4 regions of the Streptomyces sp. NPDC057963 genome follow, and region 3 is predicted to be linked to each of the others. Evidence: riboswitches for the same ligand, from Rfam matches in the RefSeq annotation. Region 3 holds a riboswitch; each other region holds the start of a gene.

What was found. Region 3 has a riboswitch for cyclic di-AMP ahead of ACFVT1_RS36065 (M23 family metallopeptidase). Riboswitches for the same ligand answer to the same signal wherever they lie in the genome.
Positions count from the first base shown of each region.
Region 1: linked by a shared signal. The riboswitch ahead of ACFVT1_RS32645 (M23 family metallopeptidase) and the one ahead of ACFVT1_RS36065 (M23 family metallopeptidase) in region 3 are both predicted to bind cyclic di-AMP.
Region 2: linked by a shared signal. The riboswitch ahead of ACFVT1_RS15995 (transglycosylase family protein) and the one ahead of ACFVT1_RS36065 (M23 family metallopeptidase) in region 3 are both predicted to bind cyclic di-AMP.
Region 4: linked by a shared signal. The riboswitch ahead of ACFVT1_RS26415 (C40 family peptidase) and the one ahead of ACFVT1_RS36065 (M23 family metallopeptidase) in region 3 are both predicted to bind cyclic di-AMP.

Region 1 covers NZ_JBHVPX010000020.1:24,443-28,782, reverse strand. The annotation lists gene ACFVT1_RS32660 (SPFH domain-containing protein) at 1-549, shown strand, start outside; tRNA gene ACFVT1_RS32655 (tRNA-Met) at 834-907, shown strand; gene ACFVT1_RS32650 (PP2C family protein-serine/threonine phosphatase) at 1,128-2,291, shown strand; cyclic di-AMP (ydaO/yuaA leader) riboswitch at 2,574-2,726, shown strand; gene ACFVT1_RS32645 (M23 family metallopeptidase) at 2,738-4,015, shown strand; gene ACFVT1_RS32640 (aldo/keto reductase) at 4,276-4,340, shown strand, end outside.
Region 2 covers NZ_JBHVPX010000006.1:86,855-91,194, reverse strand. The annotation lists gene ACFVT1_RS16005 (cytochrome P450) at 1-230, shown strand, start outside; gene ACFVT1_RS16000 (transglycosylase family protein) at 336-1,310, shown strand; cyclic di-AMP (ydaO/yuaA leader) riboswitch at 1,611-1,782, shown strand; gene ACFVT1_RS15995 (transglycosylase family protein) at 1,786-2,562, shown strand; gene eno (phosphopyruvate hydratase) at 2,898-4,184, shown strand; gene ACFVT1_RS15985 (septum formation initiator family protein) at 4,335-4,340, shown strand, end outside.
Region 3 covers NZ_JBHVPX010000028.1:46,393-50,732, forward strand. The annotation lists gene ACFVT1_RS36050 (GNAT family N-acetyltransferase) at 1-468, opposite strand, end outside; gene ACFVT1_RS36055 (HPr family phosphocarrier protein) at 642-923, shown strand; gene ACFVT1_RS36060 (GntR family transcriptional regulator) at 1,124-1,840, opposite strand; gene ACFVT1_RS36065 (M23 family metallopeptidase) at 2,196-3,002, opposite strand; cyclic di-AMP (ydaO/yuaA leader) riboswitch at 3,016-3,182, opposite strand; gene ACFVT1_RS36070 (M16 family metallopeptidase) at 3,539-4,340, opposite strand, start outside.
Region 4 covers NZ_JBHVPX010000012.1:53,291-57,630, reverse strand. The annotation lists gene ACFVT1_RS26425 (ATP-dependent Clp protease proteolytic subunit) at 261-896, shown strand; gene ACFVT1_RS26420 (hypothetical protein) at 904-1,212, shown strand; cyclic di-AMP (ydaO/yuaA leader) riboswitch at 1,593-1,779, shown strand; partial or broken gene ACFVT1_RS26415 (C40 family peptidase) at 1,783-2,253, shown strand; gene ACFVT1_RS26410 (LysE family translocator) at 2,322-2,957, opposite strand; gene ACFVT1_RS26405 (LysR family transcriptional regulator) at 3,030-3,968, shown strand; gene ACFVT1_RS26400 (dienelactone hydrolase family protein) at 4,174-4,340, opposite strand, start outside.

The sequences.
Region 1 (4,340 bases), on a different contig from region 3:
GAGACCGAGCAGTACAACGCCCGCGCCGCGCAGGCCGGGCCCCTTGCCGGGGCCAGGGCCTCGCAGGAGGTCATCGAGGAGCAGACCGCGTTGGCCGAGCGGCAGGCCGCGCTCGCCGCGCAGCGGCTCGAAGGAGAGGTGCGGCGTCCGGCGGACGCCGAGGCGTACCGGCAGCGCACCCTCGCAGAGGCGGCCCGTGACCGGGTGAAGTTCGAGGCCGACGGCAACGCGTACACCGAACGGACCCTCGCCCAGGCACAGGCCGACGCCAACAGCGCGCGCGCCGCCTCGCTGCGCGACGGCAATCAGGAGCTCATCGCGGCCAACCGCATCGTCGAGAACCTGCCCGTCCTGGCCGACGCGGCCGCCCGCGGCATGTCGGGGGCCGACCTCACCGTTCTGAACGGCACCAGTGGTGTCAACGAGATGGCGGCGGGCGTGGTCAGCCAGGGGCTGGCGATCCTCCAGGCCCTGCAACGGGGCGCGAATCCGATGAAGTCCCCGGCGGTCGACGGGAAGACCGCTCCCCGTATCACCGAGACGAATTGAGGACTCCCCGAGACGAATTGAGGATGGCAGGGCGGCAGGGCGGCAGGACGGCAGGGCCGCAGGGTCGCGGGGCCACGGGGCCACGGGGCGGCGGGGCCCCCGGGGAGAAGATGCGGCGGGGCGGGGCGCAGAGGCCGACTGCTGGGGCCGGGCGTCGGGTGTCGGGCGTCGACAGCCGCGTGCCGGGCGAGCGCCGGAGTGGGCGCCGGAGTGGGTGCCGGGCGGTCATGATTCGTTCCGTGGTCATGAGCCCGCCGCACATGCCGTACAGTTGTGTTTACCGACGCGGGGTGGAGCAGCTCGGTAGCTCGCTGGGCTCATAACCCAGAGGTCGCAGGTTCAAATCCTGTCCCCGCTACTGAAGAGTCAGGCCCGGCACGCATACAGCGTGCCGGGCCTGACTCGTTCCGGCCGACCCGTCGACCCACGAAGGAGCAGGTCCGGGTGGTGTGTGAGCTGTGCCACGTACGTACCCCCATTGGCCGATGAGGAGTCGCCGGGCGACTCCGCTCCGGTGAGCCTGGGGGTGGGGCGCGGTACCGTCCGCAGCCGCGCGCGTACCGGGCAGGAGACCACAGGTGTGGAAGCGGCTGAGGCGGCGCGGCAGGCATGCCGAGGGCGACGGCACCCGTACCCGGCGGTTCGTCCGCGCGCTGCCCGCCCTGATGATCGTCGGCGGGCTGGTGTTCGATCTCCTGACGCCGCCGACCTTCACCGCCATTCCGCTGTTCGTGGCGGCGCCGCTGATCGCCGCGCCGTTCTTCTCGCTGTCCAGGACCATCTGCACCGGCATCGCCTCGATGCTGGCCGTCATCGTGCTGCGGCTGTACAGCGCCACGCTGCCGCAGGTCGTGCCGCTGATCGAGCTGCTCACCCTGGCCACCGTCTCCGTCCTCGCCGTTGTGATCAACGGGGTCGTACGGCGGGGCAATGAGCAGCTGGCCTCCGCGCGGGTCATCGCGGAGACGGCCATGCGGGCGGTGCTGCCGAAGCCGTCCGACCGGATCGGCGGGCTGCATGTGGCGGCGCGGTACGAGGCGGCGCAGGCGGACGAGTTCGTCGGCGGCGACCTGTTCGCCGTGACGGACACCCCGCAGGGGGTGCGGCTGGTCGTCGGGGACGTACGGGGGAAGGGACTCGATGCCGTCGAGTCGGTGGCGGTGATCATCGGGGCGTTCCGGGAGGCGGCCGAGCAGGAGCGTTCGCTGGAGGGCGTGGCGCAGCGGCTGGAGCGGGCACTGGCGCGGGAGGGGACGCGGCGGGGCGGGCTCGACGCGGTCGAGGGCTTCATCACCGCCGTGCTGGCCGAGATCCCGCCCGGGGGGTCCCGGGTGCGGATCGTCAACCGCGGTCATCCCGAGCCGATCCTGCTGCACCCGGACGGGGAGCTGGAGGTGCTGGGGCCCACGGTGCCCGCGCTGCCCCTCGGGATGGACCTGGGCGTGTGGCCCGACCGGGCGGACGAGTGGGATCTGCCGGCGGGGACGACCCTCCTCCTGTACACGGACGGTCTCTCCGAGGCGCGGAACGCCGACGGCGTCTTCTACGACCCGGCGGCCCGGCTGCGGGGGCGGATCTTTCCGGGGCCCGAGGAGCTGCTGTCCGCGCTGACCGATGACGTACGGCTGCACACGGGTGGCGAGACGACCGACGACATGGCGCTGCTCGCGGTCGTGCGTCCCGCGGAGGGGCAGCCGGACCGGCGCAGGACCGTGAAGATCGTGGGTCTGGAAGAGGTGTGACGGGCGGGGGCGTGAGCTCCGCGCGAGCCGGGCGCGACCTCGGGCGCGGGATGCCCACCGTACGTAATCGAAGCGCACCGCTCCGCATAACATTTGACGCAACGTCAGAATCCGGGTAATGACTGAAGGTCGATCAACTCATACCGTTCCGCCCGATTGTGCCCCGTAAAGTCCAGGCCAAAGACATGAACGATCAGTGGGAACAGCTTGGAATCAGGCACGGGTGTCTATTAACGTTCGATAACGCAGCGCGGTCGTCCCAGCCGTCGTCAGTGGCGGCACCGTGCGCGAGCGCCGAATTCCGCAAGGGAACCGGGGAACCACCTACATGGGGTGAATCGGACACCTGCGTCTCGTGAGAGACGGAGGGGCCCGTAGGAGACCTTCCTGCTCCGAACCCGTCAGCTAACCCGGTAGGCGAGAAGGAAGGAAAGGAGTGCGCCCCCGTGGCGTCCAACAAGCCTGCCCCCGAGGCCCCCTCTCGGTTCAACCCCGACTTCGTTTCCGATGTCGTCGCTGACTTCGATTCCCCGGCCGGACCCGACTCCGGCTTCGGCGCCGACTACGGAACCGCCCGGACCGGAACCGCCTACGGTGCCAACTACGGCACTGTCGCGACGGGATCGGCGTACGGCACCGACTACGGCACCGTCGCGACGGGAACGGCATACGGCACCGAGCCTGGCGGCGACTTCGCCGGTGGGCTCGGCGGCGAATTCCGCGCCGACGGCAACGGCGGGCCCGAGCGGGGCCGGGACGAGTGGAACCCCACCGAGGAGTCCGTCCGCCCCGTACGCGGCAAGCACCGCGTCGCCAAGCAGCGCAACGGACTTGCCCGTAGCTCCACGGTGCTCGGGGTCGGCGTCATCGCGGCGGTCGGTGCGGGCGGCATGGCCACCGCGCAGAGCAAACCGCCGGTCTCCATCTCCCTTCCCGACTCCATCGCGGACAACCTCCCCGATGCCAAGTCCCTTCCGGGCGTGGGCTCTCTCTTCTCCGACGAGTCCGAAGCCGACAAGGCCGCGGACGCCGCCACTGCTGCCCCGCTCACCACCGCCGGTCTCACGACCGCCGAGGCCGAACAGGGCACGGTGGACGCGGGTGAGGCGCTCCGCGCGCGCATCCTCCAGCAGGCGGAGCAGCAGCAGGACGCCGCCGACGCCGAGGCGAAGGCCGCCCAGGAGAAGGAGGCCGCGGAGAAGGCCGCCGCCGAGGCCAAGAAGCAGCAGGACGCCGCCGAGGCCAAGGCCGCCGCGGAGAAGAAGAAGGCGGAGGAAGAGGCCAAGAAGAAGGCCGAGGCCCTGCGGCTCGCCAAGCTCGCCGCCAGCTACGCCCTTCCGACCTCCTCCTACACGATCACCTCGACCTTCGGCCAAGCCGGCTCGATGTGGTCCTCCGGCTACCACACCGGCCTCGACTTCGCAGCGCCGACGGGTACGCCGATCAAGGCCATACACGGCGGCACCGTCAAGTCGGCCGGCTGGTCCGGTTCGTACGGCTACCGCACGGTGCTGGAGCTCGACGACGGTACGGAGCTGTGGTTCTGCCACCAGTCCTCCATCGGCGTCAGCGTCGGCCAGAAGGTCTCCACCGGTGAGACCATCGGCCGAGTCGGCGCGACCGGCAACGTGACCGGCGCGCACCTCCACCTGGAGGTCCACACCCCCGCCGGTACGGGCATCGACCCGATGGCCTGGCTGCGCGGCAAGGGCCTCAACCCCTGATCCGCAGGTCACCCTCCCGATCCGCGTGATCCGAGCCGGTTCGCCGGCCGCTGAACCCCGGCAGCCCTGACGCTCACCCCCCGACGTCAGGGCTGCCGGTCTGCCGGAGCAGCACAGCCGTCGGAGCAGAGGGAACAGCCGGCGCATTCGGCCAGCCGGTGCATTCGGTCAGCCGGTGCGTTCGGCCAGCTGGCGCATTCGGCCCGCGGAGCAGTCGGCCCGTCGGAATAGTGGTGCCGCCGGGATTCGTTGATCCATTTATGACTTCTCTTCGCAAGCTGGGCTCCTCCGACCTTCAGGTCTTCCCGCTCGCCCTCGGCGGCAA
Region 2 (4,340 bases), on a different contig from region 3:
TCGGATACGGGCACGGCATCCACTACTGCCTGGGAGCACCGCTCGCCCGGCTGGAGGGACAGACGGCGCTCGCCACGCTTCTGAGGCGCCTCCCTGACCTGCGACTTGCGGTGGAATCTACCGATTTGCGGTGGCGTGGCGGGCTCATCATGCGTGGACTGCGCACGCTGCCGGTGGAGTTCGAGCCGAGGCCCGCGCCGACGCGAGATGACGGACAGTCAACTCTGTGACTTCCACGTGATCTGCGCTGCATCGACTTGTGACACGCGTTCGAGTCCCGCTAGGTTCACCGTTCGACTCACCCGTCACTTGTCAGTCACACGGAAGGCATCCCCATGGGCTCCGCGAACGGCAGACACCGTCGCCCTCGTCAGGCACCCGCCATCGTCGTCGCCGCGGGCGTGACCGGATCGGCCATCGCCATCCCGCTGCTCGGCGCGGGCGGCGCGCACGCGGCCGACGCCAAGACCTGGGACCGGGTGGCCGAGTGCGAGAGCGGCGGCATGTGGAGCGCCGACCTCGGCAACGGCCTCTACGGCGGCCTGCAGTTCTCGCAGGAGACCTGGAAGGCGTACGGCGGCGAGTCGTACGCCGCCCGTGCCGACCTCGCCAGCCGCTCGCAGCAGATAGCCGTGGCCGAGAAGGTCCTGGAGAACCGGGGGCCGAAGGCCTGGCCCAGTTGTGCGGTCATCTCCGGCCTCGCGGAGGACGGGACGCTGCCGGGCGTCGATCCCGGGGTCGCGCCCCCCGCCGAGCCGACACGGAGCACGGAGCCGGCTGACGGCGCGTCGACGCCCCCGTCCGGGGACGCCACGCCGTCGGACGCCGCCCCGGACGCCGCCTCGGGCGGTACGGGCGGTAGGGGCAGCGCGGACCGTTCGAAGGGGGCGGGCGCCGCCCACGGGCCGGCGGGCAGGGCCGAGCCGTCCCGGACGTCTTCTGACGCCCCGTCCTCCGGTGCGCCCGACGCCTCGGACCCGACCGGCTCGGCCGACTCGACCGGCGGCACGAGTGGCAAGCACCGCGGCGCACCGGCCCCCGAGGAGGGCCGGAACGCGAACGGCGGCGTCGACCGCGAGTCGGGCCGGCATGCCTCCCGCGGTGACGGTGACGCGCGCGACGCGGGCGCGTCGACCGCCGACGGCACGTACACCGTCCGCTCCGGCGACAACCTCTGGGCGATTGCTGACGCACAGAAGGTCCCCGGCGGCTGGCCCGCGCTGTACGAGGTCAACAAGGATGCCGTCGGATCCGACCCGGACCTCATCCTCCCCGGCCAGAGCCTCGATCTCGACGTGAAGGCCGAGTGAGAGCGGTCTGATAATCGGCTGAAAGAGCCTCAAAATCTGGGGTAGTTCAGAGACCTATGTCCGCTTATGCGTAAGTGAGACATGGGTCTCTTTGCGTCAACTGGCGTGTCGCGCCCGGGGAGCCCTTCCGTATCGCCTCCCACCTGCGAAAACGACGGTTCCTCAGATGCAAGTAAGGGCTGATTGTCCGATGTGTCCATCTTTGAATGTAGGGGTTGCGTATGTTTACGGTCGGAACCGCTCGCACCGCGGGCCCCGTCGATCGTCACGCCGAATCCTGCCGTCGGTCGAAGGGAACAGACGCGTAAAGCGCCGTAGGCAGGAGCGGGGGACCCAGGTAAGCGCCGGGCCCGATCGTCGAAGGACGCATCAGGACCGGCTTGGGGTGAAGTCGCGTGCTAGGACGTGCGACCGGGCAACTCACTTGGCCCGAACCCGACAGCTCACCTCGTAGGCGTCGGTGAGGGGAAGTTCCATGCTGTTTTCCGGCAAGGGCAAGCACCGCCGCCCGTCCAAGGCCGTCCGCGTCGCCACGCTCGCCGGTGTCGCCGGTACCGCCGTCGTCGTTCCGCTGATGGGTGCGACCGGCGCCTCCGCCGCCTCCGTCGCCACCTGGGACGCCGTCGCCCAGTGCGAGTCCGGTGGCAACTGGTCCATCAACACCGGCAACGGCTACTACGGCGGCCTGCAGTTCTCGCAGTCCAGCTGGGCCGCCGCCGGCGGCACGCAGTACGCCCCCCGCGCCGACCTGGCCACCAAGGCCCAGCAGATCGCCACCGCCGAGCGGCTGCTCGACATGCAGGGTCCGGGGGCCTGGGGCTGCGCCGGCGCCGGCAACCTGACCAACGACGGTGTCAACCCGGGCGTCGACACCGGCTCCTCCTCGAAGTCCAGCTCCAGCTCCAGCGCCACCGGGCAGCAGAGCGCCCCGGCCGCGCCGAAGCAGCAGTCGCGGCCGGTCCAGCAGGCCCAGCCGAAGAAGGCCGAGCGCACCGAGGCCCCCGCCGCCTCCCGCTCGGACCGCTCCGCCGCCCCGCAGGCCGAGTCGAAGAAGACCGTCACCACCCCGACCGGCGAGAAGGTCAAGAAGGGTGACGGCGAGTACAAGGTCGTCTCCGGCGACTCCCTGAGCGAGATCGCCGCCGAGCACCAGGTCGAGGGCGGCTGGCACCAGCTGTTCGAGCTGAACAAGGACATCGTCAAGGACGCCGACCTGATCTACCCGGGTCAGCAGCTGCACCTGACCAAGTAGTCCAGGCTCTCTCCTCCCTGAGCACCCCGGCCCGGCGCGCATTCCCCCGTACGCGCCGGGCCGGGGTTTCCCGTGTCGCGCACCACCACCGCGAGGTGCCGGCGCCGCCACGCGCCGCCTCCGCGAGGCGCGCCACCTCTGGGTGATCGTTCAACTGTTGTAGTTACTGACCAGTAAAATTCTGACTGTTTGTCTGCTTACGCGCGCCCTTGGGTCCTTTTTCGTCCCAGGGGACGGGCGGTCGTCGGGCTGAGCGGGCCGGGCCGGTTAGGCTCTTGTCGCAAGGCCAAAGTGACCCTGCACAACCAGTGTCATATCCCAGAAGGAGATGCCTCGTGCCGTCCATCGACGTCGTCGTAGCCCGGGAAATCCTCGACTCCCGGGGGAACCCCACGGTCGAGGTCGAGGTTGGCCTCGACGACGGCAGCACGGGCCGTGCTGCCGTCCCGTCCGGCGCCTCCACCGGTGCGTTCGAGGCCATTGAGCTTCGCGACGGTGACCCCAACCGCTACCAGGGCAAGGGCGTCGAGAAGGCCGTCCTCGCCGTGATCGAGCAGATCGGCCCGGAGCTCGTCGGCTACGACGCGACCGAGCAGCGGCTGATCGACCAGGCGATGTTCGACCTGGACGCCACCGAGAACAAGGGCTCGCTCGGCGCCAACGCCATCCTCGGTGTCTCGCTGGCCGTCGCCCACGCCGCCTCCGAGGCCTCGGACCTGCCGCTCTTCCGCTACCTCGGCGGCCCGAACGCGCACCTGCTGCCCGTTCCGATGATGAACATCCTCAACGGTGGGTCGCACGCCGACTCCAACGTGGACATCCAGGAGTTCATGATCGCCCCGATCGGCGCGGAGTCCTTCTCCGAGGCCCTGCGCTGGGGTGCCGAGGTCTACCACACGCTGAAGAAGGTCCTGAAGACCAAGGGGCTTTCGACCGGTCTCGGCGACGAGGGCGGCTTCGCGCCGAACCTGGAGTCGAACCGCGCCGCCCTCGACCTCATCGTCGAGGCCATCAAGGAAGCCGGCTACATCCCGGGCAAGGACATCGCGCTCGCACTCGACGTCGCCGCGTCCGAGTTCTACAAGGACGGCACGTACGAGTTCGAGGGCAAGTCCCGCTCGGCCGCCGAGATGACCGAGTACTACGAGGAGCTCGTCTCCGCGTACCCGCTGGTCTCCATCGAGGACCCGCTGTACGAGGACGACTGGGCCGGCTGGAAGGTCATCACCGACAAGCTCGGCGCCAAGGTGCAGATCGTGGGCGACGACCTGTTCGTCACCAACCCGGAGCGTCTGGCCCGCGGCATCGAGGAGGGCTCCGCCAACGCCCTGCTCGTCAAGGTCAACCAGATCGGTTCGCTGACCGAGACCCTGGACGCCGTCGAGCTTGCCCAGCGCAACGGCTTCAAGTGCATGATGTCCCACCGCTCCGGCGAGACCGAGGACGTCACCATCGCCGACCTCGCCGTCGCGGTGAACTGCGGCCAGATCAAGACCGGCGCCCCGGCCCGCTCGGACCGTGTCGCCAAGTACAACCAGCTGCTGCGCATCGAGGAGATCCTCGACGACGCCGCGGTGTACGCGGGCCGCTCCGCGTTCCCCCGGTTCCGCTCCGCGAACTGACGAGCACGGCGCTCCGCGAACCGGCGGGCACGGCGCCCTGTGAACTGAGCACAGGCCCGTCAGGGGCCAAAGGCACCGGCCTCCGTCCGTCCCCGCACTCGGTCCCGTACCGTGTGCGGGGACGGACGTGCGTAATGGGGAGGCGGAGACATGGCC
Region 3 (4,340 bases):
GGGCAGCACCTCGGCCGCGAAGCGGCGGATGCCGCGCTCCCGGGCGACGGCCGCGATGTGTTCGAGGAGCGCCGAGGCCACGCCCCGGCCCTGGTGCGCGTCCTGGACGAGGAAGGCGACCTCGGCCTCGTCGGCGGGCGCGGAGGCGGGCCTGCCCCGCTCGTCGATCCGGTCGTAGCGGACGGTCGCGATGAACTCGCCGCCGACCGTGACCGCGAGCCCCACCCGGTCGACGTAGTCGTGATGGGTGAAGCGGTACACGTCCTTGTCGGACAGACGGGGGTACGGAGCGAAGAAGCGGTAGTACTTCGACTCGTCGGAGACCTGCTCGTAGAAGCTGACCAGCCGTTGGGCGTCGTCCGTGGTGATGGGCCGGATCCGCGCGGTTCCTCCGTCGCGGAGGACCACGTCTGCTTCCCAGTGGTCGGGGTACGCGTGATGCGGACTCTGCTCCGGCGAGGGCTGCATGGGCAAAGACTACGACTCCGTCAGCAGTCGCGTAGGCCCTGGGGCCGGGGCAGTCTGAGGGGGCCGAGCGGCGGTGCGGCACGGGCTGTAACGCCTGCCGCGGGTCGGCCGGAGCATCGCGCACTGCGTGAGAGACTGGTCTAGACAACTATTGATTCGTGAAGGGCAGAACCATGGCTGAGCGCCGCGTCAACGTCGGTTGGGCCGAGGGCCTGCACGCCCGCCCCGCTTCCATCTTCGTCCGTGCCGCCACGGCTTCCGGCGTCCCCGTGACGATCGCCAAGGCCGACGGCAACCCGGTGAACGCCGCCTCCATGCTCGCGGTGCTCGGTCTCGGCGCGCACGGCGGCGAGGAGATCGTGCTCGCGTCCGAGGCCGACGATTCCGAGGCCGCCCTGGACCGCCTGGCGAAGCTGGTCGCCGAAGGGCTCGACGAGCTGCCGGAGACGGTCTGACCCGTTTCCTGCCCTCCCCTCAAAGAGCCGCGACACCCTTGACCGGGTCCGCGGCTCTTTCGCATTCCCGGTCCGGACCGGGCAAATACATTCCCGTGCGAAAAGGTAATTCGGGCAGCCTGAAGAAAGCCCCACGGAATGGCAGCTCTTTGTATACGGCGTAATGGTTAATGCCGGTCGCCTGTGGCGTTTACGGGATGTTACGGAGCCCTCACCGGGCCGGTGCGGGAGGCGGCGGGTCCGCGTTCCGGCCGGTCGGTGCGGGATGCCGCGGGTCCGCGTTCCGGCCGGTCGGTGCGGCGCAGCCGGTGCGCGGCCGCGGCCCGTTCGGCGTGCTGGGCGGCCATCGCCCTGGCCCGTTCCGCGTCGCCGCGCGCCACCGCGTCCACGATGGCTCCGCGTTCGGCCCAGCAGTCCGCCGGGCGGGCCGGCTGCTCGACCTCGTACATCCAGGCGATCTTGTGCCGGAGCTGGGTGAGCAGCGCGATCAGGCCGGGGCTGCCGGAGGCCTGCGCCAACGTCTCGTGGAACCAGCCGCCCAGCGAGCGAAGATCCTCCCTCTCACCCCGCCCGACCCGCTCCTGGCCGAGCCCGACCAGGCCGCGCAGCACCTTGAGATGCGCCTCGGTGCGGCGGTGCGCGGCACGTGCGGCACCCAGTGGCTCCAGCAGCATCCGGACCTCCAGCAGGTCGGCCGCCTCCTGTTCGGTGGGCTCGGCGACACAGGCGCCCGCATGCCGCCGGGTGACCACGAACCCCTCGGACTCCAAGGTGCGCAGCGCCTCCCGTACCGGCACACGGGAGACCCCGTAACGGCGCGCCAGCAACTCCTCGGTGAGCCGGCTGCCGCGTTCGAAGACACCGGAGACGATGTCGTCACGGATTGCCGTGCATACCGAATGCGCGGGAATGTGCATGCCCGAACCTCCGCCTCGATCCCCGCGGAACGCGGCCGGCCGACGCCTGTTCCGCGACTCTATTCCAATGCGGCCGCATTTCCGATGCCGGGCAGAAATTCATGAATATCTTTTGGCCACGGACGGCGCGGCGGGCAGGAACCACGGGAGGGCGCCGGAGCCGGGCACTGCGGGTCGGCACGGCGGGCCGGGCCCGGCGGGCACGGCACGGCACCGCGGGCACGGCACGGCACCGCGGGCACGGCACGGCACCGCGGGCACGGCACGGCACCGCGGGCACGGCACGGCACCGCGGGCACGGCGAAGGCCCCGGCGTATCGCCGGGGCCTTCGAAGGGGTGCTGCGGGGGCGTCGGTCAGACGTTGACGCCGTGGGCGCGCAGGTATGCGACGGGGTTCATGTCGGAGCCGTACGAAGGCGTGGTCCGGGCCTCGAAGTGGAGGTGCGGGCCGGTGGAGTTGCCGGTCGAACCGGAGAGGCCGATCCGCTGTCCCGCGCCGACGCTCTGGCCGACGGAGACGCCGATCGAGGAGAGGTGGCCGTACTGCGTGTACGTACCGTCCGTCATCCGGAGCACGATGTTGTTGCCGTACGCGCCGCCCCAGCCGGCCTCGACGACCGTACCGGCACCGACGGCGACGACGGAGCTGCCGGACGCGGCGTGGAAGTCGATGCCCGAGTGGCTGCCGGACGACCAGAGCGAGCCACTGGACTTGTAGCCGGTGGTGACGTACGAACCGGCGACCGGGAGCTGGAAGGCTCCCAGGCGGGTGCGCTCGGCGGACCGGGCGGCGCGCGCCTTCTCGGCGCGCGCTTCGGCCTCGCGCTTCGCGTCGGCCTTGGCCTTCGCCTCCGCCTTCTTCTTGGCTTCGGCCCGCTTCTGGGCCTCCGCCTTGCGCTGAGCCTCCGCCTTCGCCGCGGCATCGGCCTGGCGCCGCTGCGCGTCGGCCTGGGCGTCGATCTGGCCGGCGAGGGCGCTGTCGATGGCGATGACCTGGTTCAGGCCGGTCTCGCTGACGGACGCGTCCGCGGCGAGGGCCGGCGCGGCCATGCCGCCGACGACGCCGGTGGTGGCCAGGGCCGCGACGCCGGCGATCTTCGCGCTCCTGCACGTCAGTCGGCTCGGGGCACGATGCTTCCCGGTGGCACGGGTGAACGCCATGAAGTGGCTGGTCCTTTCCTTCCTTCTCGCCTACCGGGTTAGCTGACGGGTTCGGAGCAGGAAGGTCTCCTACGGACGCCCCGGCCTCACCGAGGCCCAGACATCCGATTCACCCCAGGGACTGCGTGGGTCCCCGGCTCCCCAGGCTCGCGCCTGACGGGGACTCGGCGATGGCTGCCCGGTGCGTCGCGGATGCGGCGTACGAGTGACGGACAGCCCAGCCGACGCTAAGCGGGGTCACTTTCATTCACCAAACGGACAGGCCGTTTTGTAGCGCATCCCACAGGGCAGACAGGCAACCCCTCCACCAGAACGGACAAAAAGGAAGGCTCCAGCGAGATCTCGCTCACAGGAGCCTTCCTCTTGTCCCGGTATGTGGACACATGACACCGGATGGTGGGCCAGCTGGGGGGCCGAGCGGCGCAGCCGACACTCGGTCCGCCCCGTCGGTCCTCCGCCGGAAGAGGCGGCCGAGCGGTGAGGCGGCACGGGCGGACCGCCACCGGCGGACCGCCACGCGCAACGGGCCGGCCCGGTCAGCCGGCGACCACCGACACCTCTCCGATGCCCAGCGCCCGGACCGGCTCCTCGATCTGCGCCGCGTCACCGACGAGGACCGTGACCAGCCGGTCGCCCGGGAAGGCGCTGACCACCGCCGCGGTCGCCTCGACCGTGCCGGTCTCCGCGAGCCGGGCATAAAGATGCGCCTGGTAGTCGTCCGGGAGGTGCTGCTCGACCTGGTCGGCGAGGGTGCCTGCGACGGAGGCCGCCGTCTCGAACTTCAGCGGTGCGACACCCACGAGGTTCTGCACGGCCGTCTCGCGCTCCTCATCGGTCAGCCCTTCGGCCGCCAGGGTCCGCAGTACCGTCCACAGGTCCTTCAGCGCCGGTCCCGTGGACTCCGTGTCCACCGATCCGCTGATGGCCAGCATCGCGGCACCGGTCGGCCCCGCGGCGGAGTCCGGGGCCGACGACCGCAGCACCTGGGCGAAGGCCCGCACGCCGTAGGTGTAGCCCTTCTCCTCGCGCAGCACCCGGTCCAGCCGGGAGGTGAGCGTGCCGCCCAGGCAGTACGTGCCGAGCACCTGGGCCGGCCACACGCTGTCGTGCCGGTCGGCGCCGATCCGGCCGATCAGCAGTTGCGTCTGCACCGCGCCCGGCCGGTCGACGATCACCACCCGGCCGGTGTCGTCCGCGGTGATCGGCGGGGCGGGACGGGGCTCGGCGGTGTCGCCCGACCAGTCGCCGAGGGTGTCGGCCAGCAGGGTGTCCAGGTCGATGCCGGTGAGGTCGCCGACGACCACGACGGTCGCCGTGGACGGCCTGACATGGGCGTCG
Region 4 (4,340 bases), on a different contig from region 3:
CGTCGCCTCGGACCACCTCACCTCTCTACTCGGTTTCAGTGAGGGCGAAGCAGCCTGATGATCAAGACGTCTAGAGAGATTACGAGATTTCCGCCCTCGGCGAACAGCCAAAACGGCCTCTGACCTGGGACTTTTAGTGGATCACCAGGATCATGCTCCATCATAACCTTCTGTACGTCCTGTACATTTTTTACAGAGGCTTGCGCAGACCCCGCTTGCGCAAAAGCCGTACAGATCCCGGAGGAAAGGCACCGTCCATGCTGTTCCACCCCGCCGCCCGCTACGTGCTGCCCGAGTTCACCGAGCGCACGAGCAACGGGACCCGCACCCTCGACCCGTACTCCAAGCTGCTCGCCGAACGGATCGTCTTCCTCGGTACGCCGGTCGACGACACCGCGGCCAACGATCTGATCGCCCAGTTCATGTATCTGGAACACGCCGCCCCGGACCGGCCCATCGCCCTCTACATCAACTCCCCCGGCGGCTCGTTCGGGGCCATGTCCGCGATCTACGACACGATGGAGTACCTCACCTGCGAGGTGGAGACCTACTGCCTCGGCCAGGCGGGTTCCTGCGCGTCGGTGCTGCTCGCGGCGGGCGCTCCCGGCAGGCGGCACGCACTGCCCAGCGCCCGGGTCATCGTGCAGCAGCCCGCACTCACCGAGCCGGTGCAGGGCCAGCCGTCCGATCTGGCGATCGAGGCCCGGGAATGGGAACGGGTCCGCGAGATGCTCATCACACTGCTGACCCGTCATACCGGCCGCGACGCCGAGCAAATCGCCACCGACATCGAGCGCGATCTCATCCTCGATGCCCCGGGCGCCAAGGCCTACGGCCTGGTGGACCACATCACGGAGAACCGGAAGTCGTCGCTCCCGCCGCACGGCACGCGGTGAACGCCCGATGCAGCCGCCAGAGTTGCCGCCGCTCCCCGCACTGACACGCGCCGAGGGGGAGTTCATCGACCGCTATCTCGAAGTCCTCGACCAACTGGGCCGCATCAACCCGGCCCACGGCAGCGACACCTACAGCGCCCTGCGGGCCGCACAGGCACTGGCCTCACGGGCCGGCGCACTGCGGGACGCCCTCGTGTTGATGCACGAGCGCGGCGAGGCGCGGATCCACGCCGCCACCCTGGCGCGGGCGCTGCGGGTACTGGACGGGGAACGGCGGGCCGGACGCGTCACCGTACCCCCCGCACCGGCAAGTTGATCAGCCGGTTCTTCACCGGGCCCCGGCACCGCCCGCCCAACTCCCCCCACCCCGCCCGAGGGGTCAGCCAACTCCCCTTCGCGACACGCCCGGTGGCCACGTCGGAATTCCTCGCTCTTTCGGCGTAGAGAGTCCCCCTCACGAGCGATATCTCAACTTGCGTTTTTCGGATGAGCAGTGGACGGAATCCTTGATTCCGCCCTGGTGCGGGACCGGTCCGAGTGACCGCCAGGGCTCCCCGAAAGCGTCGGCTCCACCCGAACGGATCAGTCGTGAGGAGCCTCACAAATCGCTGTTTCCCCTCGGAAATCCGGCAGTCGGTGAGTCAAGATCCCTGGGACGACAAGCCCCCGCCACCGCGGCGGGGCGGTCCGGGCGGACGCCGAGTCCTGCCGCCGCCCGGATGACTGGTCGACAGAAGTGGATCGGCAGGAGTGGAGGACCCGAGCACAACGGGTCGACCGGATCAACGGTCGGCCCTCGGGGTGAAGCCGCCGAGCGCGGCCGGGCAACTTCGCCAGCCCGAACCCGACAGGTCATCCTTCACAGGCGGCTGACGAAGGGTTGCGCATGACTGCGCAGGTTCATGTCCCGTCTCTGCTCGCCCGGGCCGGCACGGCCTCGGTTCTGACTCTGGCCGCCGTCGGCGGCACCATGCTCGCCCCCGGCGCCGCTCCGGAAGCCCAGGCAGCGACTCTCTCGGTGAAGGCGCTCAAGGTCGCCGCTTCCAAAAAGGGTTCGCCGTACGGCTGGGGGGCCACCGGCCCCAACCGCTTCGACTGCTCGGGCCTGACGTCCTATGCGTTCAAGAAGGCGGGCAAGAAGCTCCCCCGCACGGCCCAGCAGCAGTACAACAGGACCCGCCACATCTCGGCCTCGCACAGGCAACGCGGCGATCTGGTCTTCTTCCACTCCGGCCGCAGCGTCTACCACGTCGGGATCTACGCCGGTCACAACAAGATCTGGCACTCGCCGAGGACCGGCGCGGTGGTCCGGCTGGAGAAGATCTGGACGAAGCGCGTCTACTACGGGCGGGTCCGCCGGACGAGCCCGGCCTCCGGCGCCGGTCCGCCCTTCTCGGCGCAGCGGAACCTCGGCACGGAGGGGCCTCAGTGCACCAGGGGACCCGACACCAGCACCAGCCCCAACGCGGTGAGCGCCGCGCCGCTGCCGCCCTCGATGGCGCGGGCGGCACGCGGCCGGCGCAGCCACCGGCCCATCCGGTCCACCAGAAGCGCCACGGCGGGGAACCAGACCAGGGCGAGCAGCACGACGATCACCGCGAGCAGCAAGGTCCTCGGGAGCGGCGGCTGCCCGTCGGGAACGAACTGGGGCAACAGGCTCAGGAAGAGCACCGGCGCCTTGGGATTGAGGGCATTGGTGAGGAACCCCTGACGCAGCGCGCGTAGGGATCCCCGGCCGGCCGGTTCGTCCGCGGTCCCCTCCGTGTCCGTGGTGGTGCGGCGCCGTATCGCGTACAGGGCGCTGATGCCCAGGTAGAGGACATAGGCCCCGCCGAGCAGCTGGACGGTGCGGAACAGGACGGGCACCGCCACGAGCACCGCGGCGAGCCCGGCGACGGCAAGCGCGGTGTGCACGAGGAGTCCCCCGGCAACGCCCAGCGCGGTCGCCACCCCCGCCGACCGGGAGGCGAGCGCGTTGCGTACGACGACGGTGAAGTCCGCGCCCGGCAGCGCGACCATGCCCGCGGCGACCCCGGTGAAGGCGATCAGTTGTGCGTCCATGGGTCCACCCTGGACCAACGGAGCCTTTAGCGTGTACTTGCAATCTTCTGGGTCTGCCAAAAGGAACGCTTCATGTACGACCCGACAAGGCTCGCGGCGCTGGTGGCGGTCGCCGAGGCCGGATCGATCACCCGGGCCGCCGCCCGCCTCGGCTACACCGCGCCCGCCCTCTCCCAGCAGCTCGCCAAGCTGGAGCGGGAGGCGGGCGCCGCGCTGCTGGTGCGCCACCACCGGGGGGCGCGCCTCACCGCGGCGGGAGAGCTGCTGGCCGGGCGCGCCCGGCGGATCCTCGACGAGATGGACCGGGCCCGTCACGAGCTGGCCCGGCTGTCCGGGCTCTCCGGCGGGCGCCTCCGGGTCGGTACCTTCACCACCGCGGGCATCCATCTGCTGCCGCCGGTCCTGAGCGCCTTCCGCCGCGCCCACCCGGACGTGGAACTGGCGGTCACCGAGTACGAGCCACCGGACGGCGTCGCCGCGGTGGCCGCCGGCGAGGTCGACCTCGCGCTGACCCACGTGTACGAGCCGGCACCCCCGGCCGCCTGGCCCTCCGGCGTCTTCGCCGAGCCGCTGCTGGTCGAGGAACTGGTCCTGATCACGGAGGTGGGGCAGATGCTGGCCGAAGGCACCGGTCGGCTGCCGGTGACGGAGCTCGCGGGACGGCCGCTGATCAGCAGTGCGCCGACACATCCGCCGCGTCGCGGGGTGGAACAGGCGCTGGCCCGGGCGGGGGCGACACCCGCCGTGGTCTGCGAGTCGCCCGGCTACGCGCTGGTCTGCGCGCTGGTCAGCGCGGGCATCGGGATGGCGGTCGTCCCGGAGATGGTCGCCGCAATGTCGCCGACGCCACTGTCCGTACGACGGCTCGAACCCGCCTCGTTCCGGCGGACGATCTCGGTGGTGCACCGCGGTGACCGGGCGAGCGCCGCCGCGGCGACGCTTCAGGCGCTGTTGCGCAGTGGGTTCGGACGGGCGGCGTCGGCCCGGCGACCGGGCGGCGAGGGCGGATGATCACGCGGTCGGGGACGTGCGGCATCCCACCGCCCCGTCCGGCGGCCGGCGCCCCGCCGGGCCGTCGCCCGCGGGCCCGACTCCGCTCGGGCCGTTCGGCCGTCGCCGCGCGGTGGTGGGCGGGATCCTCGCGGGGGCGGATCGCCGCCCGGGGCCCGATCGGCGTCGGCCCCGAGACCGGCCGGTCGCGGGCACCGGACCCGGTTCACCGCGAGCGGAGGAACGTCAGTGTGCGGTCGAGCATCAGCGCGGCAGCCTCGGCGTCGTGGGCCGACAGCGAGCTGTCCACGAACAGGTGCCGGTCACCGGGGTAGAGGAACAATGCGGCATCGGGAGCCTCGTCGACGAGTGCGCGGGCGGCGTCCGCGTCGC